DNA from 3 places in the Streptomyces sp. NPDC020489 genome. Region 3 is predicted to be linked to each of the others. Evidence: riboswitches for the same ligand, from Rfam matches in the RefSeq annotation. Region 3 holds a riboswitch; each other region holds the start of a gene.

The links. A riboswitch is a leader RNA that binds a small molecule or an ion and turns the genes downstream of it on or off. The one in region 3 is predicted to bind cobalamin.
Region 1: another riboswitch for cobalamin. It lies ahead of ACH41F_RS07885 (energy-coupling factor ABC transporter permease); the one in region 3 lies ahead of ACH41F_RS01805 (prenyltransferase/squalene oxidase repeat-containing protein).
Region 2: another riboswitch for cobalamin. It lies ahead of ACH41F_RS38600 (cobalamin biosynthesis protein); the one in region 3 lies ahead of ACH41F_RS01805 (prenyltransferase/squalene oxidase repeat-containing protein).

The regions. Positions count from the first base shown of each region.
Region 1 is NZ_JBIRUZ010000003.1:162,553-172,972, forward strand. Features, by position in the region: gene cbiQ (cobalt ECF transporter T component CbiQ) at 1-537, opposite strand, end outside; gene ACH41F_RS07880 (energy-coupling factor ABC transporter substrate-binding protein) at 544-903, opposite strand; gene ACH41F_RS07885 (energy-coupling factor ABC transporter permease) at 900-1,610, opposite strand; cobalamin riboswitch at 1,640-1,825, opposite strand; gene ACH41F_RS07890 (pyridoxal phosphate-dependent aminotransferase) at 2,103-3,278, shown strand; gene ACH41F_RS07895 (FAD-dependent oxidoreductase) at 3,371-4,477, shown strand; gene katG (catalase/peroxidase HPI) at 4,552-6,744, opposite strand; gene ACH41F_RS07905 (transcriptional repressor) at 6,772-7,209, opposite strand; gene ACH41F_RS07910 (molybdopterin-dependent oxidoreductase) at 7,417-10,420, opposite strand, start outside.
Region 2 is NZ_JBIRUZ010000021.1:72,060-82,479, reverse strand. Features, by position in the region: gene ACH41F_RS38635 (neutral zinc metallopeptidase) at 1-395, shown strand, start outside; gene ACH41F_RS38630 (VOC family protein) at 499-912, shown strand; gene ACH41F_RS38625 (hypothetical protein) at 920-2,317, opposite strand; gene ACH41F_RS38620 (alpha/beta fold hydrolase) at 2,487-3,614, opposite strand; gene ACH41F_RS38615 (class II aldolase/adducin family protein) at 3,745-4,476, opposite strand; gene ACH41F_RS38610 (inorganic phosphate transporter) at 4,707-5,948, shown strand; gene ACH41F_RS38605 (hypothetical protein) at 5,986-6,207, shown strand; cobalamin riboswitch at 6,549-6,682, shown strand; gene ACH41F_RS38600 (cobalamin biosynthesis protein) at 6,783-7,724, shown strand; gene ACH41F_RS38595 (cobyric acid synthase) at 7,721-9,232, shown strand; gene cobN (cobaltochelatase subunit CobN) at 9,229-10,420, shown strand, end outside.
Region 3 is NZ_JBIRUZ010000001.1:401,915-412,334, reverse strand. Features, by position in the region: gene ACH41F_RS01820 (aldehyde dehydrogenase) at 1-1,150, opposite strand, end outside; gene ACH41F_RS01815 (MBL fold metallo-hydrolase) at 1,319-2,386, shown strand; gene ACH41F_RS01810 (nuclear transport factor 2 family protein) at 2,458-2,931, shown strand; cobalamin riboswitch at 3,119-3,252, shown strand; gene ACH41F_RS01805 (prenyltransferase/squalene oxidase repeat-containing protein) at 3,370-4,602, shown strand; gene ACH41F_RS01800 (SCO2322 family protein) at 4,599-5,252, shown strand; gene ACH41F_RS01795 (energy-coupling factor transporter transmembrane component T) at 5,242-6,384, shown strand; gene ACH41F_RS01790 (ABC transporter ATP-binding protein) at 6,381-8,087, shown strand; gene ACH41F_RS01785 (ECF transporter S component) at 8,084-8,878, shown strand; gene ACH41F_RS01780 (transglycosylase SLT domain-containing protein) at 9,179-9,598, shown strand; gene ACH41F_RS01775 (hypothetical protein) at 9,738-10,420, shown strand, end outside.

The DNA.
Region 1 (10,420 bases), on a different contig from region 3:
CCACTCCGCGGCCCGGCCGGTGTGCCCGAGCCGCGCGGCCTGCGCCTCCCGCACGCGGCGCACGGAGTCCAGGAGCAGGAAGCTCATCCGGTACGTCACCAGGGCGACGTCCACGACGGGTGCGGGCACGCCCGCCCTGACCAGCCGGGGCAGCAGGTCCGACATGGGGGTGGTGAAGGCGAACAGCAGCACGCCGAGGGAGGCGGCCGACGTCCGCAGCAACAGCTCCCCGGCGCGCACCCAGCCGCCGTCGGCCGGGGCGACGAGACCGTCGGGGCCGCCGACCTGGACCAACAGGGTGAGCGCCCCGGTCGCGCAGAAGCCCAGCGGTACCCGGTAGGCGCGCCACAGCCGCCGGGCGGGCACCCCCGCCGGGCCCAGGAGGACGGTGACGGACGTCAGCAGCACCAGGGCGGCGCCCGGCCAGGGCGGCAGGGAGATGGCCAGGACCGTCAGGCCCAGGCCGAGGACGGCCTTGTCCACGGGATGGCGGCGGCGCCAGTGGCTGCTGTGCGCGGCCGCGTCGATCGGCAGCACGCGGGATCAGGTCCGCTCGGTGGCGGACTCGTCCCGGGCGTCCTCGGACTTCTGTCCGGCCAGTGCCCGGGCCTCGCCCTGCCGACGGCCCCGGCGCAGTCCGAAGTAGTAGGCGAGGACGCCCGCGCCTCCTGCCGCCTGGAGGGCGAACAGCGCCGACTCGATCTCGCCGGACGGCGGTTCGTACAGCGGCGAGAACCAGGGCTCGTAGTCCGGCTCGATCTCGGTGATCGCGGTCTCGGCCTCGGAGTCGGAGCCCGTGAAGGGCTCCTCCTTGTGGTCGCCCAGCCCGAGGGCCAGCGGCAGCACGGCGAGCGCCACCACGACGAGCAGCAACAGCGTGTTGATCTTCGCGTTCCGGCTCATCGGGCCACCGCCTGCGTCCCGGTGTCGGCCGCGGCCTTCTCCGGACGGCTCAACAGCACGCCCAGCCGCGTCAGTTCGCCCTTGCTCGACTGGACCAGCAGACGCATCACGAACACCGTCAGCAGCCCCTCGCTCACCGCGAGCGGGATCTGCGTGACGGCGAAGATGGAGCCGAACTTGCCGAGCGCGCCCAGGAATCCGCTGCCGGGGTCGGGGAAGGCGAGCGCCAACTGCACGCTGGTGACGCAGTAGGTGGACAGGTCGGCGAGGAACGCGCCGAAGAACACCGCCACCATCAGCGGCGCACCGAGACGCCGCAGCAGTCTGTAGACGCCGTATCCGGCCCAGGGCCCGACGATGGCCATCGAGAACACGTTCGCGCCCAGCGTGGTCAGGCCGCCGTGGGCCAGCAACAGCGCCTGGAAGAGCAGGGTGATGGTGCCCAGCACCGCCATGATCGGCGGGCGGAACAGGATGGCGCCCAGGCCCGTGCCGGTGGGGTGGGAGCAACTGCCCGTCACCGAGGGCAGCTTCAGTGCGGACAGGACGAAGGTGAAGGCGCCCGAGGCGCCGAGGAGCAGGGTGCTCTCCGGATGCTCCCTGACTTCACGCGTGAGTGAGCGCACTCCGTGGACGACGAATGGCGCGGACGCGACGCCCCAGGCGACCGCGTGCGCCGGAGGCAGAAATCCCTCGGCTATGTGCATGGCTCAGCAGACCCTCTCCAGCACCTCGTGGATGGTTGACGCGCCTTGGCCGGTCTCCTGGCTCACGGGTCCCACCGCCCGGTGCTCCGCCTTCCCGGGTCACAAGGACCCAGTGGCTGCCCGCGAGGGCCGGAGCCGGACTTCCCGATCACAGTGGCGAGGGCCGCACCGGCATCACACCGGATTTCCCGTTCACCAAGGCCTGGCGAGAGTAGTGCCCTCGTCAAGGCGCTGGCAAGCGCCGACAGGGGGCGCGCAGACGGCGCCCCCCGGCTCGTACCGGGCGCACACCGGGGCGGAGCCGAACGCCGCGCGCACCGCGGGATCCACGCCCGCGGTGCGCGACGGCACCCCCGTACAGCCGCGGCGGCCGGGAGCACGCCCGGGCCTGACGGCCAGGAGGTGACCCGAGGGGCGGGCCCGCGGACCAGCCCCTCTCGTGACCGCTTAGGGTCAGCACGTCCCGTCCGTCGTCGAGCCGGAGGTCGCCGCATGCGGATCTCGCAGCGGGCCGAGTCCGTCGCCCCCTTCTACGCCATGGAGTTCGGCAAGCACGCCGCCGCCCTGGAGGCCCAGGGCCACCACGTGGTCAAGCTCAGCCTCGGCGAGCCCGACTTCGGCGCGCCCCCGGCCGTCGTGGAGGCGATGCGCGCGGCCATGGACGGCCGGCCCATGAGCTACACCGAGGCGCTCGGCATGCCCGCCCTGCGGCAGGCGATCGCGGGGTTCTACGGCGAGCGCCACGGCGTCGACGTCGACCCGGGCCGCGTCGTCGTGACTGCCGGCGCCTCGGCCGCCCTGGTGCTGGGCGCCGCCGCGCTCGTCGACCCCGGGGACGAGGTGCTGATCGGCGACCCGTCCTACCCCTGCAACCGGCAGATCATGGAGAGCTTCGGCGCCCGGGTCAGGCTGGTGCCGACCAGCGCGGCCTCGCGCTTCCAGCTGGACGCGGACTCCGTGCGGGAACACTGGACGGACGGCACGCGCGGGGTCATGGTCGCCACGCCCTCCAACCCGACCGGCACCTCGGTACCGGGCGACGAGCTGGCCGCGCTGTGCGCACTCGTCCGGGACCGCCAGGCCTGGCGGATCGTCGACGAGATCTACCTCGACCTCGGCGACCACGACGACCAGGACCGGCCGCCCCGCAGCGCCCTGTCGTACGACCCCGACGCCGTCGTCATCAACAGCTTCTCCAAGTACTTCGGCATGACCGGCTGGCGGCTCGGCTGGTGCGTCGTCCCGGAGATCCTCGTACCGGCCCTGGAACGCCTCGCCCAGAACTACTTCCTGTGCGCCTCCACCCCGGCCCAGCACGCCGCCCTGGCCTGTTTCACCCCCGACTCCCTCGCCGTCTGTGAGGAGCGGCGCGCCGAGTTCGGGCGCCGGCGCGCGCTCGTCCTGGACGGCCTGGCGCGGATCGGGCTGCCGGTGCCGGTGCCGCCCGACGGGGCGTTCTACGTCTACTTCGACGTCAGCGGCACCGGGCTCACCTCGTGGGAGTTCTGCGCCCGGGCACTGCGGGAGGCGCATGTCGCGCTCACCCCGGGCCGTGACTTCGGGGTGGGGACGGCGGACACGCACGTGCGCCTGTCGTACGCGGCCTCCGGCGACACGCTGCGCGAGGGCCTGGCCCGCCTCGGGACGTTCGTCGCCGGGCTGACGTAGCGCATCGCTTCACGGAACGCACACATCAGGCCCCCACAACTTTAAAGTTCAAGCGTTACTGTGCAGGCTCCCCCACAGCACAGGAGAGTCGTGTGAGCGACGGCGACGTAGTGGTGATCGGCGGCGGCTACGCGGGAGTCCGCATCGCGAGGAGGCTGGACGCGACCGCGCGGGTCACGCTGGTGGACCGCAAGGAGGTCTTCTTCCACCGCGTCGCCTCGCTGCGGGCGGGCGTCCGGCCGGAGTGGTCGATGACCCCCTTCATCCCGTACGACCGGCTGCTCAGCGGCGGCCAGGTGGTGCTGGGCAAGGCACTGCGGATCGACACCGAGGCCCGGCAGGTCGTCCTGGCCACGGGGGAGCGGCTGCCCTACGACGTGGTGGTGATCGCCACCGGCGCCGACTACCCCGAACCGGCCCGCTTCAACGGCACCACCGTCGAGGAGGCCGCGAAGGCCTTCGCCGGGCACCAGCAGGCCGTCGCCGGCGCCGGGCACGTCCTCGTCGTCGGCGGTGGGCCCTCCGGGGTCGAACTCAGCGCGGAGATACGGCTGGCCCGGCCGGACGCGCGGGTCACGCTCGCCCACTCCGGTCCCGCCCTGCTGCACGGCACGGGCAGCGAACGCGCCGGACGCAAGGCGCTGGCCTGGCTGGAGGCGCACGACGTGGAGGTGCGGCTGAAGTCGTTCATGTCACCCGGCCTCGAGTTCGGCACCTATCGCGACGCGCGCGGCGAGGTCCTTGAGGCCGACCTCTCGTACTGGGCCACGGGCACCACGCCCAACACGCTCTGGCTCCGCCTCGGCGGCCACGGGGACTGGCTGAACCCCTCCGGGCACGTCAAGGTCGACCGGACGCTCCGGGTCGACGGCCGGCCGGACGTCTTCGCGGTCGGTGACGTCAACGACGCCACCGAGCTCAAGATCACCCCCGCCGCCCTGGCCCAGGCCGACCTCGCGGTCCACAACATCCGCGCCCAGCTCCAGAGCCCCGGCAGGCACCGCAAGGAACCCCGCTTCTACCGTCCCGTGCACCGCACCCCGCTGATCGTGCCCTTCGGAGGGGCCGACGGCCTGACGCTGCTGCCGGTGCCGGGCGGGGAGAGCGCGGTCCTGGGCGGCCGTACCTCCGTCCTGGCCAAGGCGAAGACCCTGATGACGCCGTACATGCGCAGGCAGTTGGGGTACACGGCCGCCTGACGCCCCGCACCGGGCAAAAGGGGACGCCCCGGCCGGCCCGCACGGGCCGGCCGGGGCGTCCCCGGTGCGCTGACTCAGACCAGGTCGAAGCGGTCGGCGTTCGACACCTTGACCCACGCCGCGACGAAGTCGTTCACGAACTTCTCCTTCGCGTCGTCGCTCGCGTAGACCTCGGCGAGGGCGCGCAGCTCGGAGTTGGAGCCGAAGACCAGGTCGGCACGGGTGCCGGTCCACTTGACCGCGCCCGAGGCGTCACGGGCCTCGAAGTGGGTCTGGTCCTCGGAGGTCGACTTCCACTCCGTGCCCAGGTCGAGCAGGTTGACGAAGAAGTCGTTGGTGAGGACACCGGGGGTCTCGGTGAGGACACCGAGGGACGTCCCGCCGTGGTTGGTGCCCAGGACACGCAGGCCGCCGACGAGGACGGTCATCTCGGGCGCGCTCAGGCCGAGCAGGTTCGCCTTGTCGAGCAGCAGGTACTCGGCCGGCAGGCGGTTGCCCTTGCCCTGGTAGTTGCGGAAGCCGTCCGCGGTCGGCTCCAGCGCGGCGAACGACTCGGCGTCCGTGTGCTCCTCGGTCGCGTCGACACGGCCCGGGGTGAACGGCACCTCGACGTCGTACCCGGCGTCCTTGGCGGCCTTCTCGATCGCGGCGGCACCGCCGAGGACGATCAGGTCGGCCAGCGAGACCTTCTTGGCGCCGGAGGCCGCGTTGAAGTCGGCCTGGACGCCCTCCAGGACGCGCAGGACCTGAGCCAGCTCGTCGGGCTGGTTGACCTCCCAGCCGACCTGCGGCTGGAGACGGATGCGGGCGCCGTTGGCGCCGCCGCGCTTGTCGCTGTTGCGGAAGGTGGACGCGGACGCCCACGCGGTCGACACCAGCTGCGAGACGGTCAGGCCCGAGGCGAGCAGCTTGGCCTTGAGCGCGGTGACGTCGGCGGCGTCGATGGGCGCGCCCTCGGCCTGCGGCAGCGGGTCCTGCCACAGCAGCGTCTCCGCCGGGACCTCCGGGCCGAGGTACAGGGACTTCGGGCCCAGGTCACGGTGGGTCAGCTTGTACCAGGCGCGGGCGAAGGCGTCCGCGAACTGGTCCGGGTTCTCGTGGAAGCGCTTGGAGATCTCGCCGTAGATCGGGTCGAAGCGCAGCGAGAGGTCGGTGGTGAGCATCGTGGGGCGACGCTTCTTCGACGGGTCGTGGGCGTCCGGGATGATCTCCTCGGAGTCCTTGGCCACCCACTGGTGGGCGCCGGCGGGGCTCTGGGTGAGCTCCCACTCGTAGCCGAAGAGGATGTCGAAGAAATCGTTGGTCCACCGGGTGGGCTGGGTGGTCCAGGTGACCTCGAGACCGGAGGTGATGGCGTCGCCGCCCTTGCCGGTGCCGTAGGTGCTGGCCCAGCCGAGGCCCTGGTCCTCGATCGGGGCGGCCTCGGGGTCGGCGCCGACGTTGTCCGCCGGGCCGGCGCCGTGGGTCTTGCCGAAGGTGTGACCACCGGCGATGAGGGCGACGGTCTCCTCGTCGTTCATCGCCATCCGGCGGAACGTCTCACGGATGTCGCGGGCCGCGGCGAGCGGGTCCGGGTTGCCGTTGGGGCCCTCGGGGTTGACGTAGATCAGACCCATCTGGACGGCGCCGAGCGGGCTCTCCAGCTCGCGGTCGCCGGAGTAGCGCTGGTCGTCGAGCCACGTGGTCTCGGGACCCCAGTACACGTCCTCGTCGGCCTCCCAGACGTCGGCGCGGCCGCCGGCGAAGCCGAAGGTCTCGAAGCCCATCGTCTCCAGCGCCACGTTGCCCGTGAGGATCATGAGGTCGGCCCAGGAGATGGACTGGCCGTACTTCTTCTTGACCGGCCACAGCAGACGGCGGGCCTTGTCCAGGTTGACGTTGTCCGGCCAGCTGTTCAGCGGCGCGAAACGCTGCTGACCACGGCCGCCACCGCCGCGGCCGTCGCTGATGCGGTAGGTGCCGGCGCTGTGCCAGGCCATCCGGACCATCAGCGGGCCGTAGTGGCCGAAGTCCGCCGGCCACCAGTCCTGGGAGGTGGTCAGGACCTCGGCGATGTCCCGCTTGACGGCCGCGAGGTCGAGGTTGCCGAACGCCTCGGCGTAGTCGAAGTCCGCACCGAGCGGGTTCGCGACGACCGGGTCCTTCGCAAGGATCTTCAGGTTGAGCCGCTCCGGCCACCACTGACGGTTGCCGCCGCCCTGGGTGGGGTGTGCGGCGCGGCCGTGTGCGACCGGGCATGTGCCTTCAGCGGCGCTGTTCTCGGACATGTGGGGAAATCCTTCCGGGTGTGGTGCTCAAGCCTTGCGGGCGGTGGAACAGGTGGGGCACAGGCCCCAGTAGATGACCTCGGCCTCGTCGATCGAGAAGCCGCGGTCGTCGGAGGCGGTCAGACAGGGCGCGTGGCCGACCGCGCAGTCGACGTCGACGACCGCCGCGCACTCCCGGCAGACCAGGTGATGGTGGTTGTCGCCGACCCGGCCCTCGTACCGGGCGGGACTGCCCGGGGGCTCGATACGTCGGACGAGTCCCGCCGCGGTGAGCGCGTGGAGGGCGTCGTAGACGGCCTGCACCGAGATGTGGCCGACCCGGTCCCGCACCCCGGAGGCGAGGGCGTCGACCCCGAGGTGGTCGCCTGCGCGGACGGTCTCCAGGAGCGCGACGCGGGCGGCCGTCACCCGCAGGCCGGCGCCCCGCAGGTCCTCTGCGGTGGTCGGGGGCTGCGGTGAAGTCATGGGGGCCAACCTACCCCCACAAACACGAATGGTTCAAGAAATGGATTCGTTCCAATTTTGTGCGAGGTCGCGTGACCCGGCGTTCGCCCGCCGTTCGCCAGGCGGTCGGCTGGATTGGGGCAGGGAGGCGGGGCGTGTCAGCCGGTTGGACTGAGAAGGGGAGGTGGGCATGTCAGCCGGTCGGACGGAGACGGGGAGGTGGGCGGGTCAGTACACGTCCCGTACGTACCGCTTCGTCGAGGCCAGCTGCTTCACATAGGCCGCAGCCTCCTGCTCGCCCAGCCCGCCGTGCGCGACCGCGATGTCCCTCAGCGCCCGGTCCACGTCCTTGGCCATCCGGGAGGCGTCGCCGCAGACGTAGAAGTGGGCGCCGTCCTGGAGCCACCGCCACAGCTCGGGGCCGTGCTCGCGCATCCGGTCCTGGACGTAGACCTTCTGACGCTGGTCGCGGGAGAAGGCGGTGTCGAGGCGGGCGAGCGTGCCCTCGTCGAGCAGCTCGGTCAGCTCCTGCTCGTAGTAGAAGTCGCTGGCCCGGTGCTGTTCCCCGAAGAACAGCCAGTTCGGCGCCCGGTGCCCGAGCGCGCGCCGCTCCTGGAGGAAGCCCACGAAGGGCGCGACGCCGGTGCCGGGCCCGACCATCACCATCGGCGTCGAGGGATCGGCGGGCGGCCGGAAGTGCGGGGAGGCCTGCACGAAGACCGGCACCTCGGTGCCCGGCGCGGCGTCCGCGAGGAACGGGGAGCAGACCCCGCCGCGCGGGATGCCGCGCAGGTTCTCGTACCGCACCACCGAGACGGTCAGCGAGACCAGGTGCGGGTCGACGAGCGGGCTGGACGATATGGAGTACAGGCGCGGCTGGAGTTTCCTCAGCACCCCGGCCCAGTCCCGGGCGTCCGCCCGCACCGGGTGCTCGGCGATCACGTCGACCGCCTGCCGGCCCCAACTCCACTGCGCCAGGCCGTCCTTGTTGTCGGGCCGCAGCAGCTTCCGCAACTCCCGCCCGTCCCGGACCCGTTCGGCGACGAACCGCAGCAGGTCGGGCGTGACGCGGGTGATGTCGAGATGCCGGTGCAGGGCCTCGCCGAAGGGGACCTCCCCGACGCCGGCGACCGTCACGACGGCCGACCCGTCGACGCCGGTCACCGCCAGCCACTCCTCCACCAGGGCGGAGGAGTTGACCGGCCGCACCCCGAGCGCGTCCCCGGCCTCGTACGACAGGCCGGTCCCGCTGGTGTCGAAGGTGAACCGCCGGACCTCCTTGCCCGCGCCGGGCAGGCTCAGCAGCCGGTTGCCGACCAACCGGCCGGTGGTGGGCGCGGGTTGGGGCGCGCGGGCGGACTTCGCCGGGGCCCGGACCGGCGAGGGTGCGCCGCCCAGCGCGGACAGCACCTCGTCCAGCCAGGCGTCCGCGGTCGGTTCGTAGTCAGGCTCGCAGTCCGTACGCGGCGCCAGCCGCACCCCGCCCAGCTCGTCTAGGCGGGCGTCGAGCCGGCGCCCGTGGCCGCAGAAGTCGTCGTAGGAGGAGTCGCCGAGCGCCAGCACGGAGTAGCGGACCCCGTCCAGGCGCGGGGCCTGCTCGGCGGCGAGCCGGTCCCAGAAGCCCGAGCCGTTGTCGGGGGCGTCGCCGTCGCCGAAGGTACTGGTGATCAGCAGCAGGTCGGCGCCGGTCGGCAGGGTGCCCGGGTCGGTGTCGTCCATGCCGACCAGCACCGGCCGGTGCCCGCTCGCGGAGAGCCGGTCGGCCACGGCGCCCGCGAAGCCCTCCGCGTTCCCGGTCTGCGAGGCCCACAGCACGACCACCTCACGGCCGGGCTGGGGCCGGGGGGCCGACGTCGTCCGCGAGTACATGCCGGCCAGGACGCCGTTCACCCACAACGCGTGCTCGGCGCTGAAGGGCGCGTCCGGCGGGAGGACCGGGACGCCGGGGGCGCCGGAGTCGATGCCCGCGAGGAAGCCGGTGAGATACAGGCGCTCCTGCGCGGTCAGGACGGGCGGCGGGGCCGGGTCGAGCCCGAAGGGGTCGGCGGCGGGGATCACCGAGGTCGGGACGACGGCCTCGGGCGCGGGCAGCGGGGCCGGTGCGGGAGCCGGTGCCGAGGAGACCCGGGTCAGGGACACCGCGCACACCTTGAACTCGGGCTGGAAGGAGATCGGGTCCACGGCGTCGCTGGTCACCGCGTTGACGCAGCGGTACTCGCCGAACAGGTCGTTCCAGTGGAACGGCGCGAAACAGCAGCCCGGCCGCACCCGGTCGGTCAGCACCGCGGGCAGCACCGCCCGCCCCCGCCGCGAGGCGACCTCCACCCCGTCGCCCTCGGCGATCCCCAGCCGCCGCGCGTCCTCGGGATGCAGCTCCACGAACGGCCCGGGGTTCAGCTTGTTGAGCTTGGCCACCTTCCCGGTCTTGGTCAGCGTGTGCCACTGGTGCTGCACCCGCCCGGTGTTCAGGACGAACGGGAAGTCGTCGTCCGGCAGTTCCGCGGGCGGCAGATGCGGCCGCGCGTGGAAGACGGCCCGCCCGCTCGGGGTCGGGAACCGCAGCGTGCCGTCGGTGACGTACCGGATCGGGTTGCGGGCGGGCCCGGTCTCCTCGGCGGCCGGCCACTGCACGGGCGTGGCGCGCAGCCGTTCGTGGCTCACCCCGCGCAGGTCCCACCCCGTGACGGGGTTCCAGGCGCGCCGGATCTCCTCGAAGACCTGCTCGGCACTGTCGTAGGAGAAGCCCTTCTCGTACCCCATCTCCCGGGCGACGGCCGCGATGATCCGCCAGTCCGCCATCGCCTCGCCGGGCGGGTCGGCGACCTGGCGGGTCAGGGTGAGGCCGCGCTCGCTGTTGACGAAGACGCCCTCGCCCTCGGTCCACAGCGCGCCGGGGAGCACGACGTCGGCGTAGGCGTTGGTCTCCGTCTCGGTGAAGACGTCCTGGGTGACGACGAACTCGGCCGCCTCCAGGCCCTCGATGACCGTGCGGCGGCCCGCGACCGAGGCGACCGGGTTGGTGCAGATGATCCAGCAGGCCTTGATCTCGCCGTCGGCCATCTTCCGGAACATCTCGACGGTGCCCTTGCCGACGCCGTCCTTGCGCAGGGTCCCCTCCGGCAGCTCCCACAGGTCCTCGACGAACTCCCGCTCGGCGTCGACCAGTACGGACCGCTGGCCGGGCAACCCGGGGCCCATGTAGCCCATCTCACGCCCGCCCATGGCGTTGGGC
Region 2 (10,420 bases), on a different contig from region 3:
TCGCCCAGGCCTATGTGGTCGCGCACGAGTACGGACACCACGTGCAGGACCTCATGGGCACCCTGGGCCGGTCCCAGGACGGGCGCACGGGCGAGAACAGCAACGCGGTGAAGGTGGAGCTCCAGGCGGACTGCTACGCGGGCGTGTGGGCGCACCACGCGACCACGACCAAGGACGAGTCGACCGGGCGGCCGCTGATCACCAGCCTCACCGAGGCCGACATCGCCGACGGTCTGGACGCCGCCGCGGCCGTGGGCGACGACCGGATCCAGGAGCGGTTCCAGGGGCGGGTGACGCCGGAGTCGTGGACGCACGGGTCGGCGGCGCAGCGGCAGCAGTGGTTCCACCAGGGATTCGAGACCGGCGACATGGCCCGGTGCGACACCTTCCGCTGACGCCCCTGCCGTGTTCTCGCTGGTCGGGGCCGTTGTCAGTGGGCGCCGCCAGACTGGACGACACATCGGACACGCGGCATTTGATCACGAGGGAGTGATCGGCATGGCAGGCACGAGCGGCACACGCCCCAGCATCTACCCGACCCTGTTGTACACGGACGCCAAGGCGGCCATCAGGCAGCTCACGGAGGCCTTCGGCTTCACCGAGCTGGCGGTGTACGAGGGGGAGGACGGCCTGGTGCAGCACGCCGAGCTGGTCCAGGGCAACGGCGCGATCATGCTCGGCTCCAAGGGGCGCGGCGGCCTCTTCGACGCGGCGATGAAGGACGCCGGCACCACCGGGGTGTACGTCGTCGTGGACGACGTCGACGCACACCACCGGCGCGCGGTGGAGAAGGGCGCGGAGATCCTGATGCCCCCGACGGACCAGGACTACGGCTCGCGGGACTACATCGCCCGGGACGTCGAGGGCAACGTCTGGAGCTTCGGCACGTACGCGCCCGACATCAAGGGCTGAGCGGCCCTCAGCTGCTCCCCGTGTGCACCTGGAAGGCCGCCCTGCGCACCGCCTTGGCGAGCGCGGGGTCGGGGTGGGCCGCGGCGAGCGCGACCAGCACCTGCACCGTGCGGGGGTGGCCGACGGCGCGCACCTCGTCGAGCAGCATGGGGACCGTCGGCTGCACCGCGGCCTCCAGGTGGCGCACCAGCAGCGGCGCCTCGCCGTGGTCGGCGACGGCGGCCGCCGTGTCGACCCACAGCCAGGTGGCCTCCTCGCGGGTGAGCACCTCGTGGGCGTCCTCGGGGTCCACGCCGTCGTGCTCGGCCAGCCAGAGCAGGGCGTAGGGCCGCAGCACGGGCTCCTCGGTCACCGCGCGCACATCGGGCTCGGCAGGGGCGCCGACGACGCGCAGCGCCTCGAAGGCGAGGCCGCGCAGCAGGGCGTCCTCGCCGCGGGCGGCGGCGAGCAGCTCGGTGACGGCGCTGCCGACCGGGCGGGCGGCGAGCCAGGCGCGGTACTCGTCGCGGGCCGCCTTGGGACGGAGCTGGGCGCAGCCGCGCAGCATCTCCTCGGCGACGGCCTCGATGTTCCCGGCGGGGCTCTGCGCGGCCACGCAGATCTGCTCCAGCTTGACCCAGACCGCCCAGTTGCCGAGCGGGGTCAGCGTGGCCTGTCCGTCGCCGTAGGTGAGGGCGCCGACGGACGCGAGGGCGCGCAGGGCCCAGTCGAGGAGGGGTTCGAGGGGGGCGTCCTCGGCCCGCTCCCGGTCGGGGTCGGGCTGCGGGCCGTAGGGGATCTCGCAGCGCTCGGTGCGCAGTTCGGTGACCCGCTGCTCCAGCAGGTCCAGCAGCTGTGCCACGGGCACGGGGCCGGCGGAGAGCTGGAGGAAGGAGAGCACCTGCGGCATGGCCGAGACGACCTCGGCGACGGTGGCGGCCTCGTGCTCGGCGGGTTCCGGGTGAGCGAGCGACCAGGCGTCGAAGAGGGCGACCCAGCCGCGCAGCACGGCGCTGTCGTCGCGGTGCCAGGCACGCAGCCGCCAGCCGGGGCGGGCGCTGCCGCCGTGCACCTCGACGAGGCCGGCGAGCCGTGCGGTGTCCCAGTCGGCGCGGATCTGAGCCGCGGTCAGCCCCAGGTCCGCGGCGGCCCGTTCGGCGCTGCTGTCGGAGAGGGTGGCCGTGCCGTCGGCCTGTCCGGCGTCCCGGCCCGGGCCCAGCGCGGCGTCGGCCCAGTGCGCGACGCGGGCCGCGCCGGCCAGCTGCGAGCGCGCCATTCTGGCCAGCTCGGCCTGGGCCGGGGTGCCCTCCGGGGGGCGGGGTGCGGGGCGGCGGGAGGGCCGCTGGGTCATCGCTCGGGGGGCGGCGGCCAGGGGTCGCGGTCGGACGAGTCGAAGCCTGGAGTCGCGCGGGATACGGGACGTCACGGGTGCAGTCTTCCGGTTGACGGTCCGAAAACCCAAACGGAATGTAACGGCGGGCGATGGAGAGGGCCAAGGCACGGCGTCCGGCGGGCGCTCGGGGGACCCGAACCGGCCAGTGGTACGGCCTTAAACGGAATCCGTGGGCCGGGCTCCAGGACCGGCCGGGGCGGCGTTACATCAGCGGGGTGAGGAAGCGCCGGAGGACCTCTTCGTAACCGGCGGGGTCGGCGTTCCACATGGCGCCGTGCGGGGCGTGCGGGACGGTGTGGAGGGCGATCCGCTGCGGGCGGGCGGCGGCGAGGCGGCGCGAGTGGGTCCAGGGGGCGATGGTGTCGTCGGGGCCGTGCACGATCAGCGTCGGCACCCTGAGCAGGTCCGGGTCGGCCGCCTCGGCGGCGGCGTCGGCGTGCAGCCCGGTGCGGCCCTGTGCGGCGCGCACGGCGAGCGGGAGCAGGGCGCCCGGGGTGCGGCGGGCGGTGGCGAGGGCGCGCAGGGTGGTCTCCCAGCTGAGCACCGGGGAGTCGAGGACCAGGCCGGAGATGCGGTCGCGGACCCCGGAGTGGGCGGCGGCGCGCAGGGCCATGGTGGCGCCGGTGGACCAGCCGTGCAGGACGACCTTCCGGGCGCCGTTGCGAACGGCGAAGCGGATCGCCGCGTCCAGGTCGCGCCACTCGGTCTCGCCGAGGTGGTTCAGGCCGTCCGGCGGGCGGGGGGCGTCGGGGTCGCCGCGGTAGCCGAGGGCGAGCACGGGGAAGCGGCTGGCGGCGAGGAACTCCAGGACGTTCAGGGAGAGTTCGCGGGTGGTGCCGAGACCGTGCACGGAGATGACCCAGGTGGCCCGGATGCCGGGGACGAACCAGGCGGGCAGGGTGCCGAGTTCGCCCGGGACGCCGACCTCCTGGTACGCGATGCCGAGGGCGGAGACGGGGTCGCCGACGTGGACGTTGGGGGTGAACCACACGGTGTCGCCGGGGCGCAGGGTGCCGCGCGTGACCCGCTCAAGGCGGCGCACGACGGTGTCGGCGGTGTGGGCGGCGGTGTCGAGGACGGGGCCGACGACGGCGTGGGCGGCCTCCCCGGCGAGGCCGTAGGTGCCGGGGCGCAGCGCGGCCAGGTCCCGGGTGAGGGCGACCTGGCCCGCGGCCGTGGCGTGCACGGTGAGCCGGGGCTCGGTGGGCAAGGGCCCGCCCGGGGGCGCCTTGAGGGCGGCGTCGCTGGCGAGTCGGCCGACGGCGACGCTCGCGGCGCCGGCGGCCAGGGCCACGGTGACGGCGGCGGCCGTTGCTTTGACAGTGCGCACCCGTCCAGTGTCCTGGTGGACCCGGTGCCGGGCCAGTGGGAGGGCGGTTCGGGGTGAATCGCCGTGTCGCGCGGTGAGCCGGGGTGCCGCGGATCGCAGCGCGACGCGTGGGGGGGGCCGGGGACCCTCGTCACCCGCGCTGCCCGTACCCCCGCAGCTTCCGGCCGGCCTCCGCCACCTGGTCCTTCGACAGGAGCGTCGGGCTGAGGCCCGGCACCGAGGACGCCGTCAGCCACAGACGGCACATCCACTCCAGCTGGGCGGTGCGGTCGAAGGCCTGGTCGAGGGTGGCGCCGTAGGTGATGGTGCCGTGGTTGCGCAGCAGGCAGCCGGTGCGGTCGGCGAGGGCGTGGAGCATGTGCGCGGCCAACTCCTCGGTGCCGTACGTCGCGTACGGGGCGACCCGGACGGCGCCGCCGAGCGCGCCGGACATGTAGTGGATCGCCGGGAGCTCCGGGACGAGCGTCGAGACGGCCGTCGCGTGGACGGCGTGGGTGTGGACGACGGCGCCGGCGTCGCCGGTGCGGTAGATCGCGAGGTGCATGGGGAGTTCGCTCGTGGGGACGAGCCGGCCGAGGACCTGGCGGCCGTCGAGGTCGACGCCGGTGACGTCGTCGGGCGTCAGCCGGTCATAGGGCACCCCCGAGGGGGTGACGAGCACGGTGTCCTCGACGCGGACCGAGACGTTGCCGGAGGTGCCGACGACGAGCCCGTCGGAGACGGTGCGCCGGGCGGTCGCCACGAGCTCCTCCCAGGCGTGTGCCTCCTCGGCGCGCACGCTCCGCCGCCACGGCCCCGGCGCCTCCTGTGCGCCCTGCCCGGCACCGTGCCCGTCCCGCTGCTCGCGTCGCTGCTCAGCCATGCGCCGATCCTGTCAGGTGGGGGCGTACGACGGGACCGGGCCGGGACACTGCGGGCGGCGGCCGGGCGGGCGGCTGGGGGCGTGATTCGGGCGGTGCTCGGGCCGCGCGGGAGGATCGGAGGGGAAACCCTCGATTCCAGTCACCGTGCGGCCCGCCTCAGTTCACCTTCCGTTCATCCTGGTTGCTTACGTTCAACGAGCCAATGACGCTCGAACGATTGCCTGGGTAAATGGAAAACTTCTCGCTGATCCTCGCGATTGTGGTCGTAACCGCACTCGCGTTCGATTTCACGAACGGTTTTCACGACACCGCGAACGCGATGGCCACCACCATCTCGACCGGTGCGCTCAAGCCCAAGGTCGCGGTGGCCATGTCCGCCGTGCTGAACCTTGTGGGCGCCTTCCTCTCCGTGGAGGTCGCCAACACGATCTCCAAGGGTCTCGTCGACGAGAGCGGCATACGTCCCGAGGTCATCTTCGCCGCCCTGGTCGGCGCGATCCTCTGGAACTTGCTGACCTGGCTGGTCGGGCTTCCCTCCAGCTCCTCCCACGCCCTCATGGGCGGACTGATCGGCGCCACCATCGCCTCGGCCGGCACGGGTGCCGTCCACGGCGACGTGCTCGTCACCAAGGTTCTGATCCCGGCGATCGCGGCCCCCCTGGTCGCGGGCGTCGCCGCGCTGCTCGCCACCCGGCTGATGTACTCGCTCGGGAAGAAGTCCGAGGGCAGCAAGTCCTCCGAGAAGGGCTACCGCGCGGGCCAGATCGCCTCGGCCGGCCTGGTCTCCCTCGCCCACGGCACGAACGACGCGCAGAAGACCATGGGCATCATCACGCTCGCCCTGGTCGCCGGCGGTGCCGTCGCCCCCGACTCCGACCCGCCGATGTGGGTCATCCTCTCCGCGGGTCTCGCCATCGCGCTCGGCACCTACCTCGGCGGGTGGCGCATCATCCGCACCATGGGCAAGGGCCTGACCGACCTCCAGCCGCAGCAGGGCTTCGCCGCCCAGACCTCCGCGGCCACGGTCATCCTCGCCTCCTCGCACCTCGGCTTCTCCCTCTCCACCACCCACTCGGTCTCGGGTTCGGTGATGGGCGCCGGTCTCGGCCGCAAGGGCGGCGTGGTGCGCTGGTCGACCGCGACCCGGATGTTCGTGGCGTGGGGCCTGACGCTCCCGGCCGCGGCACTCGTGGGCGCCATCGCCGAGTCCGTCTGCGACCTCGGCAGCTGGGGCACGGCCCTGGTGGCGGTCTTCCTCGTCGGCTCCAGCGCGGCGATCTGGAAGATCTCGCGCCGCGAGGTCGTCGACCACACCAACGTCAACGAGAGCGAGGAGCCGGCCGGCGTCGTCACCACGGCGATCGCCGCGGTCACCCCGCCCCCCGCCGGCACGGTGACCGAGGACCTCACGGCCACCATCCCCGCCCCGATCGCCGCGACGGCGGAGCCGGCCCCGCCGGCCGCCGTCTGAGCCCCACGCACCCCACGTCAACGAAGGAATCACCGGCATGAAGATCGACTGGGAAGCGCTGGGCTCCGTCTTCGGCGTCAGCCTCGTGGTCACCGTGGCTCTCGTGGCCCTCTTCACCCTCGGCATCAAGGGCCTGACCCGCCAGGAACAGGCCTCGGCCCAGGGCGGCTCCGCCGCTCTCGCGGTCACCGGCGCATACGCCTGCTTCGCCGCCTGCGCGGCGGCGGTGGCGTACGGGATCTATCTGATCGTCGCCTGAGGCGACGCGCACGGCCCTCGTGGGGTGGGGGGGGGGGGGGCCGGCCCCCCCCCCCCCCCCCGGGGCCCCCCCCCCCCCCCCCCGGGGGGGGGGGGCGCCCCCCCCCCCCCCCCCCCCCCCCCCCCCACCCCGGCCCCACCCGCGGGGTCGCCCGCGGGGGGGGGGGGGGGGGTTTGGGTGGTTTTTGGGCGGGGGGGGGGGGGGCCCCCCCCCGCCGGGGGGGGGGGGGGGGCGGGTGCCCCGCCCCCCACCCCACGTTTTCGTGACAGCCGCGACGGCCCGTATGTGGGCCTCGGCACACTCCCCCGCCCCAGGTCAACGGCAAGTTGACGGCCCTTCCGGGCCCGTGGTGGACTGCCGGGGCCATGTACGACGGCATGGAGAGGAAGCCGGTGCGAGTCCGGCGCGGTCCCGCCACTGTCACCGGGGTAGGTAGCCCCGGGAGCCAGGAACTCTCGTCGTCGGTCTCGTCGAACCAGGGCGTGGACACCCTGAGTGAGGACATATCACCATGCTCGCCTGCCGTCTGAGGTACCGCTCCAGGTCGCTGCCCGACCCCACGGCCGGTTGAGCCGATGCGTGCCGATCGCGTCTTCGCGTACGGCGCCGCCGCCGGACTTCTCGGGGACCTGCTGCTCGGTGATCCACGCCGGGGGCATCCGGTCGCCGCGTTCGGGCGGGCCGCGGGCGCCGTGGAGCGGGTGCTGTGGCGGGACCACCGGGGGTGGGGGGCGCTGCACACCGCGGTGTGCGCCGGGGGCGTCGTGGCGCTCGGTGCCGTGGCGCAGCACGTCGTACGTCCCTCCCGTACCGCCTCCTTGGCGCTGACCGGCGTCGCCACCTGGGCCGTCGTCGGGGGTACCTCGCTCGCTCGTGAGGCCCGGGTCATCGGGCGGGCCCTGGCCGCCGGGGACGTCGAGGCGGCCCGGGAGCGGCTGCCGCATCTGTGCGGGCGGGACCCGCAGGCCCTCGACGCCGACGGGATCGCCCGGGCCGTCGTGGAGTCCGTCGCCGAGAACACCTCCGACGCCGTCGTCGGGGCGCTGGTGTGGGGGGCCGTCGCCGGGGTGCCGGGACTGCTGGGCTTCCGGGCCGTCAACACGCTGGACGCGATGGTCGGGCACAAGTCCCCCCGCTACCGGCGCTACGGGTGGGCCTCGGCGCGGCTGGACGACGTCGCGGGGTGGCCCGGGGCGCGGCTGACCGCCGTCCTCGCGACGGTGGCCGGCGGCGATCCGCGCGGTGCCGTGCGGGCCTGGCGTGCCGACGCGCGCCGCCATCCGAGTCCCAACGCCGGTCCTGTGGAGGCCTCGTTCGCGGGGGCGCTCGGGGTGCGGCTGGGCGGGACGTTGTCGTACGCGGGGCGGGTGGAGCACCGGCCCGTGCTGAATGGGGAGGGGCGATCCGTGGAGGTCACGGACATCGAGCGGGCCGTACGGCTGTCGCGCCGGGTCGGGCTGCTGGCGCTCGGCGTGGGTGTCGCCGCGCGGGCCGTCGTGCAGGGGCGCAGGTCATGAGCGGCGGGGGGCTTCTCGTCGCCGGGACCACCTCCGACGCCGGCAAGAGCGTCGTGACCGCCGGGATCTGCCGGTGGCTGGTGCGCCAGGGGGTCAAGGTCGCGCCGTTCAAGGCGCAGAACATGTCCCTCAACTCGTTCGTGACGCGGGAGGGCGCCGAGATCGGGCGGGCGCAGGCCATGCAGGCCCAGGCCTGCCGCGTCGAGCCGACCGCGCTGATGAACCCCGTGCTGCTCAAGCCCGGTGGCGAGCAGAGCAGTCAGGTCGTCCTGCTCGGCAAGCCGGTGGGCGAGCTGAGCGCACGCGGGTACCACGGCGGACGCCAGCAGCGGCTGCTCGGCACCGTGCTGGACTGTCTCGCCGAACTGCGGGGCACGTATGACGCGGTGATCTGTGAGGGCGCGGGCAGTCCGGCCGAGATCAACCTGCGGCGCACCGACATCGTGAACATGGGCATCGCCCGCAATGCCGGGCTGCCCGTGCTCGTCGTCGGTGACATCGACCGCGGTGGGGTCTTCGCGTCCTTCTTCGGGACCGTCGCCCTGCTGTCCGAGGCGGACCAGAAGCTCGTCGCCGGGTTCCTCGTGAACAAGTTCCGGGGGGACGTGTCCCTCCTCGAACCCGGGCTCGACATGCTGCACGGCCTCACCGGGCGGCGCACCTACGGCGTGCTGCCCTTCCGGCACGGGCTCGGCATCGACGAGGAGGACGGGCTGCGGGTGTCCCTGCGCGGGACCGTCCGGGAGTCCAACACCGCCCCGCCCGTGGGCGAGGACGTCCTGCGCGTCGCCGTCTGCGCGATCCCGCTCATGTCCAACTTCACCGACGTCGACGCCCTGGCCGCCGAACCGGGTGTCGTGGTGCGGTTCGTGGACCGGGCGGAGGAGCTGGCCGACGCCGACCTCGTCGTCGTCCCCGGCACCCGGGGGACCGTCCGGGCCCTCCAGTGGCTGCGGGAGCGCGGTCTGGCCGACGCCCTCACCGCACGGGCCGCACAGGGGCGTCCGATCCTCGGCGTCTGCGGCGGGTTCCAGATCCTCGGCGAGCACATCGAGGACGAGGTCGAGTCGCGCGCCGGCGCGGTCGACGGCCTCGGAGTGCTTCCCGTGCGGGTGCGGTTCGCCCGCGAGAAGACCCTCACCCGGCCGGAGGGCGAGGCCCTCGGCGAGCACGTCGCCGGGTACGAGATCCATCACGGGGTCGCCGACGTCCACGGCGGGGAACCGTTCCTGGACGGCTGCCGGGTCGGACAGACCTGGGGCACGCACTGGCACGGGTCGCTGGAGTCGGACGGGTTCCGGCGGGCGTTCCTGCGCGAGGTGGCGGCCGCCGCGGGCCGCCGCTTCGTACCGGCGCCCGACACCTCGTTCGCCGCGCTGCGCGAGGAGCAGCTCGACCGGCTCGGCGACCTGATCGAACAGCACGCGGACACGGACGCGCTGTGGCGGCTCATCGAGTCCGGCGCGCCGCAAGGACTGCCTTTCATTCCACCGGGAGCGCCCGCATGAGCACAGTGTTGTTGTTGTCGACCGCCGACACGGACCTGCTGGCGGCCCGCGCCGCCTCCGGTGCCGACTACCGGATCGGCAACCCGACCCGCGTGGACGTGGCGCAGGAGCTGCCCGCGCTCGTCGAGGGCGCGGACATCGCCGTCGTACGGCTGCTCGGCGGCAAGCGGGCCTGGGAGGACGGGCTGGCCGCGCTGAAGGCCGCCGGGATCCCGACCGTGCTGCTGGGCGGGGAGTCCGTCCCGGACGCGGAGTTGATGGCCGAGTCGTCCGTGCCGGCCGGTGTGGTGGCGGAGGCGCTGAAGTACCTCGTCGAGGGCGGCCCCGCCAACCTCACCGAACTCGCCCGGTTCCTCTCCGACACGGTGCTGCTGACCGGTGAGGGGTTCGTCGAGCCGCAGAAGATGCCGGAGTTCGGCGTCCACGGCTCGTACGCCCTTCAGGAGGGCCGCCCGACCGTCGGCGTGCTCTTCTACCGGGCCCATGAACTCAGCGGCAACACCGCCTTCGTGGACACCCTCTGCGAGGCCGTCGAGGCACGCGGCGCCAACGCCCTTCCCGTGTACTGCGGTTCGCTGCGCGGAGCCGACGCCGCCCTGTACGAGATCCTCGGCAAGGCCGACACCCTCGTCGCCACCGTCCTCGCCGCCGGCGGCGCCCACGCCTCGCAGGCCTCCGCCGGCGGTGACGAGGAGGCCTGGGACATCGGGGCGCTGGCGGACCTGAACGTGCCGGTGCTGCAAGGCCTTTGCCTCACCTCGTCCCGGGAAGCCTGGGACGGGTCCGACGCGGCCCTCTCCCCCATGGACGCGGCGATGCAGGTCGCGATCCCGGAGTTCGACGGGCGCCTGATCACCGTGCCGTTCTCCTTCAAGGAGCAGGGCCCGGACGACGTCCCGGTGTACGTGGCCGACCCCGAGCGGGCCGCGCGCGTCGCCGGGATCGCCGTGCGGCACGCCCGGTTGCGGCACAAGGCGAACCACGACAAGAAGCTCGCGCTCGTCTTCACCGCCTACCCGACCAAGCACTCCCGGGTCGGCAACGCGGTGGGCCTGGACACCCCGGCCTCGGCGGTGCGGGTGCTGGACGCGCTGCGGGACGCCGGTTACGTCGTCGAGGGGCACCCGGACAACGGGGACGAGCTGATCCACCGGCTCATCAACGCCGGTGGCCACGACGTCGAGTGGC
Region 3 (10,420 bases):
GCGCGATCCGCATGGAGTTGTCGACCTCGCCGAAGAGGGTGGGCTCCACGTACCAGCCGCGGTCCAGGCCGGGCGGCCGGCCGCCGCCGGCGAGGATCTTGGCGCCCTCCTCCTGGCCGATGCGGATGTAGTCGAGGTTCCGGCGCTGCTGGCGCTGTGCCACCAGCGGGCCCACCTGCGTCGCGGGGTCCAGCGGGTCGCCGACGACCAGGGCGCTCGCCGCGGCGGCGAAGGCGTCCGCGAACTCGTCGTAGCGGGAGCGCGGCAGGAGGATGCGGGTCTGGGCGACGCACGCCTGGCCGTTGTTCATCCAGGCCGCCGACACGATCCCGGGGACGGAGGTCTCGAGGTCCGCGTCCGGCAGGACGACCGCCGCGGACTTGCCGCCCAACTCCAGTGTCACGCGCGTCAGATTGCGTGACGCCACCTCCATCACCCGCTTGCCGGCCGCCACCGACCCGGTGAAGGAGACCTTGTCGACGCCCGGGTGCCCGACCAGGTACTCGCTGACCTCCCGGTCGGCGGGCAGGATCGACAGCACGCCCTCCGGCAGCCCGGCCTCGCGTGTGATCTCGGCCAGGAGATAGGCGTCCAGCGGCGACTCGGGCGACGGCTTGAGCACCGCCGTGCAGCCGGTGAGCAGCGCGGGCGCGAGCTTGGCGGCGGCGACGAACTGCGGGACGTTCCAGGGGGCCACGGCCGCGACGACGCCGACCGGCTCACGCCGGACCAGGATCCTGCCGAGGACGCCGTCGCGCTGCTCCTCGTAGGGGAAGTCCCGTGCGACCGTGATCGCCGCGTCCCACACCATCATCGCGCCGAGCGCCTGCGCGAGGACGCTCCAGGAGTACGGAGAGCCGTTCTCGGAGGAGATGACGCGGGCGATCTCCTCGTGCCGGGTGAGGATGCCGTCCTTGATGCGGGTGACGACCTCGATGCGCTCGTCGAGCGTCATGCGCGGCCAGGGTCCGTGGTCGAAGGCCTCGCGCGCCGCCGCGACGGCCCGGTCCACGTCCCCGGTCGAGGCGTGCGGGACCCGTCCGATGACCTCCTCGGTGTGCGGGGAGATCACCTCGATCACGTCCTTGCCCAGGGGGTCGGTCAACTCCCCGCCGATGAACAGCTGTCCGTGTTCCACGAGCTCGGTCATGGCGACTGCCTCCCCGGGGACTGGCTCTGACGGTTCATCAGATACCGGAAACTGATACCAGCTCCCCTCGGAGGAGTCCACAGGGGCGAACCGACCGGAAGGGTGACCGGGGCTCCCATCGAAACGCGTTCTAGTTATAGTGGCCGGAACGCGGAGACGGGGGAGCCCATGACGCAGTCGGTGCCACAGCCCGAACCGGCGGTCCGCGACCACGGCGGAGGCGTCCGCTCCCTGCAAGTCCCCATCCCCGACAACCCCCTGGGCTGCACGCTCGTCTACGTCGTCGACACCGACCGCGGCCCGGTCCTCGTCGACACCGGCTGGGACGACCCGGAGTCCTGGGACACCCTCACCGCGGGACTGACGGCGCTGGGCACCTCGGTCGGCGAGATCCACGGCGTGGTGATCACCCATCACCATCCGGACCACCACGGACTGTCGGGCAAGGTCCGTGAGGCCTCCGGCGCCTGGATCGCGATGCACGCGGCGGACTCGGCGATCGTCCGCCGCACCCGCGAGACCGACGCCGGCCACTGGCTGTCGTACATGTCGGCCAAGCTCACCGCGGCCGGCGCCCCCGAGGAGCACGTCGCGCCGCTGCGCGCCGCCCGGCCCCGCCGGCTCCCCGGCTTCTCCCCCGCGCTCCCCGACCGCGAGATCGTCCCCGGCGAACTCCTGGACCTCCCCGGCCGCCGGCTGCGCGCGATCTGGACGCCGGGCCACACCCCGGGCCATGTCTGCCTGCACCTGGAGGAGGAGCACCCCGCCCGACTCCCCGGCCACGGGCGGCTGTTCTCCGGCGACCACGTGCTCCCCGAGATCACCCCGCACATCGGCCTGTACGAGGACCCCGACGACGCCACCGTCACCGACCCGCTCGGCGACTACCTCGACTCCCTCGAACGCGTCGGCCGTCTCGCCCCCGCGGAGATCCTCCCCGCCCACCAGTACGCGTTCACCGACGCGCCCGCCCGGGTACGGGAGTTGCTCGCCCACCACGAGGAGCGGCTGACCGGACTGCTGGCCCTGCTCGCGGCGCCGCTGACCCCGTGGCAGCTCGCCGAGCGCATGGAGTGGAACCGGCCCTGGCACCAGATCCCCTACGGATCACGGAACATCGCGGTCTCGGAGGCCGAGGCCCATCTGCGGCGGCTGGTGAAGCTGGGGCGGGCGGAGGCGGTCGCGGGGAGCGAGCCGGTGACGTACGTGGCGGTGGCAGCCCCGAACGCGACGTGAGCCGCGCTCCCCTCGGTGGCCCGGTGGCCTGATCGGTCGCCCCGGCCCGCCCGCGGCTGCTACACAGGATCATGGACCCCATCGAGCGACTCCTCGCCGAGCGCGCCTGCGAGCGCCTCATCGTCGACCTCGTCCGCCGCCTCGACCTCGGCGAACCCGGCTCCGTGGCCGAGCTGTTCACCGAGGACGGCTGCTGGGAGTGGCCCTCTCCGGGCGGCGACGCGCGGCGGTTCCAGGGGCGGGCGGCACTGCGGGAGTACTTCGGCTCGCGCCCCGGCGGCCGGCTCTCGCGGCGGGTGATGTCGAACATCCTGGTCACCGTCGACTCCGCCGACACCGCGAGCGCGACCTCGTACTTCACCACGTACCGCGTCGACGGCCACGCCGGCGGCACGACCCCGATCCCCTCCGGACCGCCGGTCCAGGTCGGGCACTACGAGGACACGTTCCGGCGCACGGCGAACGGCAGTTGGCTGCTGGCCTCCCGGGTCCTGCACCTGCCCTTCGGCGGCCCGACACCTCGGGCGACCGGGGCGAGCGGGTAATCGAGGAGACCGGGCCTGACCATCCCCCCGCCTACCGGACCATCCCCCCCGCTTCTGGTCGCCGCCGCACCCCCGCCCCGTCGATCTCGTACACGTCCCAGGCCCGCCCCGAGCCGATCAGGCTCCCCGTGCTCTCCGCGGCCCCGGAACCACCGCCGCTCACAGCCGCCCCTCAGCGGCTTTCTACGGCCCGGTACAGTGGCTGGGTCGTCATCACGCCCGTACGGGGGGAAGCCGGTGCAATTCCGGCGCTGACCCGCAACCGTGAGCCCTGCGCAGCGCGCGAGGGCGAGCCGGATCGCCCCGTACGGTCCCAGTGACCGGCTCACGCGCACCGGCAACCGGCCGGTGTGCGGCACCGTCGAGGCATACGGGGCCGAGCCGCCGGGGTGTCCCGCGCTGCCCGGCCCCGCTTTCAGGGAGAGGCACCCGCCGATCATGAACGTCCGCCGCAGCGCCGCGGTCCTGGCCGCCACCGCCGTCATCGGGGCCGCCGCACCGGCCGTGGCCGCGAGTCCTTCGCCGTCGCCGTCGGTGGTGACACCGGACGGGCTGTACGGCAGCGCGGACCCCACGTACGACGGGGTGTGGCGGCAGTCGGTGACCCTGCTCGCGCAGGTGGAGCAGGGCGTGGACCCCGCCGAGAAGGCGGTGGACTGGCTGGCCGGCCAGCAGTGCGCGAACGGCGCCTTTCCCGCCTTCCGCGCGGATGCCGCCAAGGCCTGTGACGCCAAGGTCATGGTCGACACCAACAGCACGGCCGCCGCCGTCCAGGCCCTCGCGGCGACCGGCGGCCACCAGGACGCGCCGGGCAAGGCGGTCGCCTGGCTGAAGTCCGTGCAGAACAAGGACGGCGGCTGGGGCTACATGCCGGGCGGGGCGAGCGACGCCAACTCCACCTCCGTGGTCATCGGCGCCCTGACCGCCGTCGGCGAGCAGCCCGCGAAGGTGCGCACGGGCGGCAGGACGCCGTACGACGCCCTGCTGAAGCTCGCCCTGCCGTGCACCGGTGACGGCGCGGGTGCCTTCGCCTACCAGCCCGACAAGAAGGGCAAGCTCGCCGCCAACGCGGACGCGACGGCCGCGGCCGTGCTCGGCGCGCTCGGTGAGCAGCCGACGAACATCCAGGCCGACGACGACACCGCCTCGGCGTCCTGCGCGAAGCCCGGCGACGCCGAGCAGGCCGCGCACAACGGCGCCTCCTACCTCGCCAGGACCATGGCGAAGGACAAGCACCTCACCTCGGTGCTGCCCGGCAGCGAGAACCAGCCCGACTACGGCAACACCGCGGACGCGGTCGTCGCCCTCTCCGCCGCCGACTTCCACACCGAGGCCACCGCCTCCGGCCGCTGGCTCGCGGCGCACGCCCTGAAGTGGGCCGAGCAGAGCGGCCCGGCCGCGTACGCGCAGCTCGTCCTCGCCGCCCAGGCGGCCGGTCTGAACCCGCGCGACTTCGGGGGCGCGGACCTCGTGGCCCTGCTGAACGCCACCGGTCCCCAGCCGCGGGACGTCCCGGCCGCGAACGAGAGCCGGGCCCCCGAGGCGGACGACAAGGCCGCCGAGAAGGACGAGGAGGGTGTCAGCGTCTGGTGGATCATCGGCGTCGGACTCGTCGCCGGCATCGGCGTCGGCTTCCTGATCAGCGGCCGCAACAAGAAGCGGCAGCCGTGACCCGCCGAGCCCTCGCCCCGCTCCTGGCCGCGCTGGTCCTGCTGACCGGCGCGACCGGCGCCGCCCACGCCACCGGCTACCGCTACTGGTCCTTCTGGGACCGCACCGGCGGCACCTGGACCTACGCCACCCAGGGGCCCGCCACCGCCGTCCCCTCCGACGGGGACGTCCAGGGCTTCCGGTTCGCCGTCAGCGAGGACTCCGCGGACGCCGCGAAGCCCCGCGGCACGGCGTCCTTCGCCACGATCTGCGCGCACACCCCGGCCGAGGACGGCCGCAAGCGCGTCGCGCTGGTCGTCGACTTCGGTACAACGTCGGACGCGCCCTCCGGTGAGACCCCGCCGCGGGCGCGGACGGCGTGCGCGGTGGTCGCCACCGACGCGACCACGGCGGAGGCCCTGGCGGCGGTCGCCCCACCCCTGCGGTACGGCTCCGACGCCCTGCTGTGCGCCATCGCCGGGTATCCGCGGGCGGGGTGCGGGGAGCAGGTGGCGTCGGGGAAGAAGCCGGAGACCGAGTCCGCTCAGCCCTCCGAGAAGGACGACGGCGGCGCCGGCCCGTCGGTGGGCGTCTTCGCCGGCGCCGCGGCCGTGGCGGCACTCGGCGCGGCGGCGGTGTGGCAGGCGAGGCGGCGCCGGAATGCGCGCTGAGCCCGGGCGCCGCGGCGACGGCCGCGCCCCGCGGCTCGCCCCCGGCGGCGCCGCACGGCTCCCTTCCGCCGCCACGCCGCTGCACCCCGGCGCCTGGTGGCTCTGGGCACTCTCCCTCGGTGTCGCAGCCACCCGCACCACCAACCCCCTCCTGCTCGCCCTGCTGATCGCCACCTCCGCCTTCGTCGTGGCGGCGTGCCGCACCGACGCCCCCTGGGCCCGCGCCTACTCCGCCTTCGTCAAGCTCGGCCTCGCCGTCCTGCTCGTCCGCCTCGCCTTCGCCGTCACCCTCGGCTCCCCGCTGCCCGGCACGCACGTGATCGCCACCCTCCCCGAACTCCCCCTGCCCGACTGGGCGCAGGGCATCCGGCTGGGCGGCCGGGTCACCGTCGAGACCCTGGTCTTCGCGTTCTACGACGGCCTGAAGATCGCCACCCTCCTCATCTGCGTCGGCGCCGCGAACGCCCTCGCCAACCCGAGCCGGCTGCTGAAGACCCTGCCCGGCGCGCTCTACGAGATGGGCGTGGCCGTGGTCGTCGCGATGACCTTCGCCCCGAACCTCATCGCCGACGTCCAGCGGCTGCGCGCCGCCCGCCGCCTGCGCGGCCGCCCGGACCACGGTCTGCGCGGCCTGCTCCAGGTGGGGCTCCCCGTCCTGGAGGGCGCCCTGGAACGCTCCGTGGCCCTCGCCGCCGCGATGGACGCCCGCGGCTACGGCCGCACCGCCGCCGTCCCCGCCCCGGTACGCCGTACGACGGCCGCCCTCACCCTCGGCGGCCTGCTCGGCATCTGCGCCGGGACGTACGGTCTGCTCACCGCCGAGGGCGGCACCTACGGTCTGCCCGTGCTGCTCGCCGGGGTCGCCGCCGCCCTCGTCGGCCTGCGGCTCGGGGGCCGCCGTACGCCACGCACCCGGTACCGCCCGGACCGCTGGACCGCGCGCGCGTGGCTGGTCGCCGGTTCCGGCGCGGCCGTCGCGGCGCTGCTGGCCCTCGCCGCGGTACGGGACCCCGCCGCCCTGCACCCCGGGGTGATCCCGCTGACCGCCCCCACCCTTCCGCTCTGGCCCGCCGCGGCAGTCCTCGTCGGACTCCTGCCGGCCTTCCTCGCCCCGCACAAGGAGCCGTCGTGATCCGCTTCGAGGACGTCTCCGTCATCTACGAGGACGCGTCCGAACCCGCCGTCCAGGGCGTGGACCTGGAGGTGCCCGAGGGGGAACTCGTCCTGCTCGTGGGCCCGTCGGGCACGGGCAAGTCCACGATCCTCAACTCCGTCGCGGGCCTGGTCCCGCACTTCACCGGCGGCACCCTGCGCGGTCGGGTCACGGTCGCCGGGCGCGACACCCGGACCCACAAGCCGCGCGAACTGGCGGACGTCGTGGGCACGGTGGGCCAGGACCCGCTCGCCCACTTCGTGACGGACACCGTCGAGGACGAACTCGCCTACGGCATGGAGTCGTTGGGTCTGCCGCCCGAGGTGATGCGCCGCCGGGTCGAGGAGACCCTCGACCTCCTGGGCCTCGCCGAGCTGCGCGCCCGTTCCATCGCCACCCTCTCCGGCGGTCAGCGCCAGCGCGTCGCGATCGGCTCGGTCCTCACCCCGCACCCGCTGGTCCTGGTCCTCGACGAGCCCACGTCGGCGCTCGACCCGGCGGCGGCCGAGGAGGTCCTGGCCGTCCTCCAGCGCCTGGTGCACGACCTGGGCACGACGGTCCTCATGGCCGAGCACCGTCTGGAACGCGTCATCCAGTACGCCGACCGGATCGTCCTCCTGCCCGGCCCGGGCGCCGCCCCGCTCCTCGGCACCCCGGCCGAGATCATGGCCGTGTCCCCGGTGTACCCGCCGGTGGTGAACCTGGGCCGCCTGGCGGGCTGGTCCCCGCTGCCCCTGACGGTGCGGGACGCGCGGCGCCGGGCGACGGACCTCCGGCAGCGGCTGGAGACACCGCACCGGGACGCCCTGAAGGAGTCCGGGGAACTGCACGACCGGCGCCCCACCCGTCCCTCGGACGCCCCCGGCTCCTCGCGCGGCACCCCGCCCGCCCGCTGGTTTCGCCGCAGGCAGAACCAGGCCGCCCCCTCCCCGCATCCCGCCGAGGTCCGCGCCCTCACCGTCACGCGATCCCGCGTCCAGGCCCTGCGCCACGTCGACCTCACCATCGCCGCCGGCGAGACCGTCGCCCTCATGGGCCGCAACGGCGCCGGAAAGTCCACCCTGCTCAACACCCTGGTGGGCCTGGTCCGGCCCACCTCCGGCGAGGTCCGCGCGGGCGGCCTGACGCCGCACGTCACAGCCCCCAAGGACCTCGTCGGCCGCGTGGGCCTCGTCCCCCAGGAACCCCGCGACCTCCTCTACGCCGACACGGTCGCCGCCGAGTGCGAGGCCGCCGACCGGGACGCCGGCGCGGCGCCCGGCACCTGCCGGGCCCTCGTGGGCGAGCTGCTCCCCGGCGTCGCCGACGAGGTCCATCCGCGCGACCTCTCCGAGGGCCAGCGCCTCGCGCTCGCCCTGGCCGTCGTCCTCACCGCGCGGCCGCCCCTGCTCCTCCTCGACGAGCCGACGCGCGGACTGGACTACGCCGCGAAGGCCCGCCTGGTGACGGTCCTGCGCGAGCTGGCCGCCGAGGGGCACGCGATCGTTCTGGCCACGCACGACGTGGAGCTGGCCGCCGAGCTGGCCCACCGGGTGGTGCTCCTCGCCGACGGCGAGGTGATCGCGGACGGCCCCGCGGCGGACGTCGTCGTCGCCTCCCCGTCCTTCGCGCCGCAGGTCAGCAAGATCCTGGCGCCGCAGAAGTGGCTCACGGTGGCGCAGGTGCGCGAGGCGCTCGGATGACGGCCGTCCGGCTGGGTCCCCGTTCGGTCGCCACCCTCGTCGTCACCGGCGTGGTCGGCCTGGTCGCGTTCGGCTGGCCCTTCATCACCCCGGCGACCTCCGCCGTCGGCGCCCACAGCCAGGACGCGCCGTGGCTCTTCGCGGGTCTGCTGCTCCTGCTGGTCGCGGTCGTGGCGGCGGCGATCTCGGAGGCGGGCCTCGGTCCGAAGGCGGTGGCGATGCTGGGGGTGCTGGCCGCCACGGGGGCGGCGCTGCGGCCGATCGGTGCCGGGACGGCCGGTATCGAGCCGATGTTCTTCCTGATGGTGCTGAGCGGCCGGGTCCTCGGACCGGGCTTCGGGTTCGCGCTGGGCTCGACGACGATGTTCGCGTCGGCGCTGCTCACGGGCGGGGTCGGGCCGTGGATGCCGTTCCAGATGATGGCGATGGGCTGGTTCACGATGGGCGCGGGCCTGCTGCCGGCCCGGTTCCGGGGCCGGGCGGAGATCCGGCTTTTGGCCCTGTACGGGTTCGTGGCGGCGTTCGCGTACGGCACGGCGATGAATCTCGCGGGCTGGCCCTTCCTGGGGGCGCTGGCCTCGAACATCGCCTTCGTCGTCGGGGACCCGGTCTCCGTGAACCTGGCCCGGTTCGTCGCGTACTGCCTGGCCACGTCCCTCGGCTGGGACCTGGGCCGCGCGGTGTGCACGGTCGTGCTGACCTTCCTGCTCGGTCCCGCCGTGCTCAGGGCGCTACGCAGAGCCACCCGGCGGGCGAGGTTCGAGACCGCGGTCACATTCGAACCTCGTTGACCGGTGAACCGTCCCACATGACCCACATCACTCACTAACCGACTTAGTAGTGCAAATCGGACGCCATGCCCATGCCAGAACCGCCTCTGACCTGGGCATTGAGAGCCAGCTCACACGCACCCCGACCACCCCAGATGCGACCACAACTAGTAAAAGGGGTCATTGCGGACAGCTTCCGAGCCTGTTTCTCTGGACAACGTCGCACGGCGCCGACCCGCCCCACGGGCCTCGGCGCCGACGCATGACCCGGACCTCCGGAGCGTGCAGGCGACAGCCCCGTCCCCGAGGAAAAGGTTCTCCGTGTCCGTCTCCCGCATCGTTCGCCGCATCGCTTCCCCCAAGAAGGCCGTCACCACCGTCGCGATGGCCGCCGCCACCGCCGGTCTGGTGCTGACCGCGGCGCCCGCTCAGGCGGCCACCACCAGCTCCGCCGCCGAGGCCAAGTCCATCGCGCGCCAGATGATCCCGAACACCGCCCAGTACAACGCGTTCAGCAAGATCGTCGAGCACGAGAGCGGCTGGGACGTCGACGCCACCAACGCCTCCTCCGGCGCGTACGGCCTGGTCCAGGCCCTGCCCGGCTCCAAGATGGCCTCCGCCGGCTCGGACTGGAAGACCAACGCCGAGACCCAGATCGAGTGGGGCCTCGACTACATGAACTCCCGCTACGGCAGCCCGACCGGCGCCTGGGCGTTCTGGCAGGCCAACGGCTGGTACTGAGCCGGCCGGCACCGACTCACCGCGATGCGGCGACCCCCTGTGGGGTCGCCGCATCGTCGTGCACCGGCCCCTCAAACCACCGAACGCAGGTTCGATCAATCGGGTTGAAATGCGACCGCCCATGACGGAGCATGCCTCGATGCCCCACGAACTCCTCCCCTACGACCTGACCTGGCCCGAGGTCGACCCCCGGAGCCATCCCTTCGACAGCGCCGCCGCCCTCGATGTCGTCCGGGGTCTGGACGCCGCGAGCCGGGTGCCCGAGCGGCCGGTCAGAAAGCCCGCCGCCCACCCGGACGAGGCCTACGCCGAGTACGCCAGGCTGTGCGACTGGTCACACAGCGAGGGCTGGGACTGGACCGGGGAGATGACCGAGGAGCTCGTCGCGCGATACGGCCGCTGGAGCACCGGCTGGCGCTGGGCGCACGACGAGGGAGACCTCGGCGGTGGGCCCGTGGGCGGCTGGTGCTGCACCCTGCACTCGATCACCACGCCCGGGGAGACCCTGGCCCGGGTCGCCGCCTCGCTGTGCGAGTGGCGGGACTGGCTGGAGTACCTGAGCCGACGGTTCGACGCCTACCCGCTGACCGCCTCGGACCCCGAGAGCCGCCGGGACGCCTGGGAGCGCGCCACCCAGCACCTGATCCTCCAGGTCCTGGACCGCACCGGCTCGGGGGACGCCTGGTACAGCCACTGCCGTCAGGTCCTGACCTGGTTCCTCACCCGCTGGGAGGTGCCCCCGCAGACGGCCGAGACGCTGGTCGAGGAGGCCATCGGCGGCCGCTTCGAGAGCTGGACCATGCCGGAGGGGGACCTGGTGGA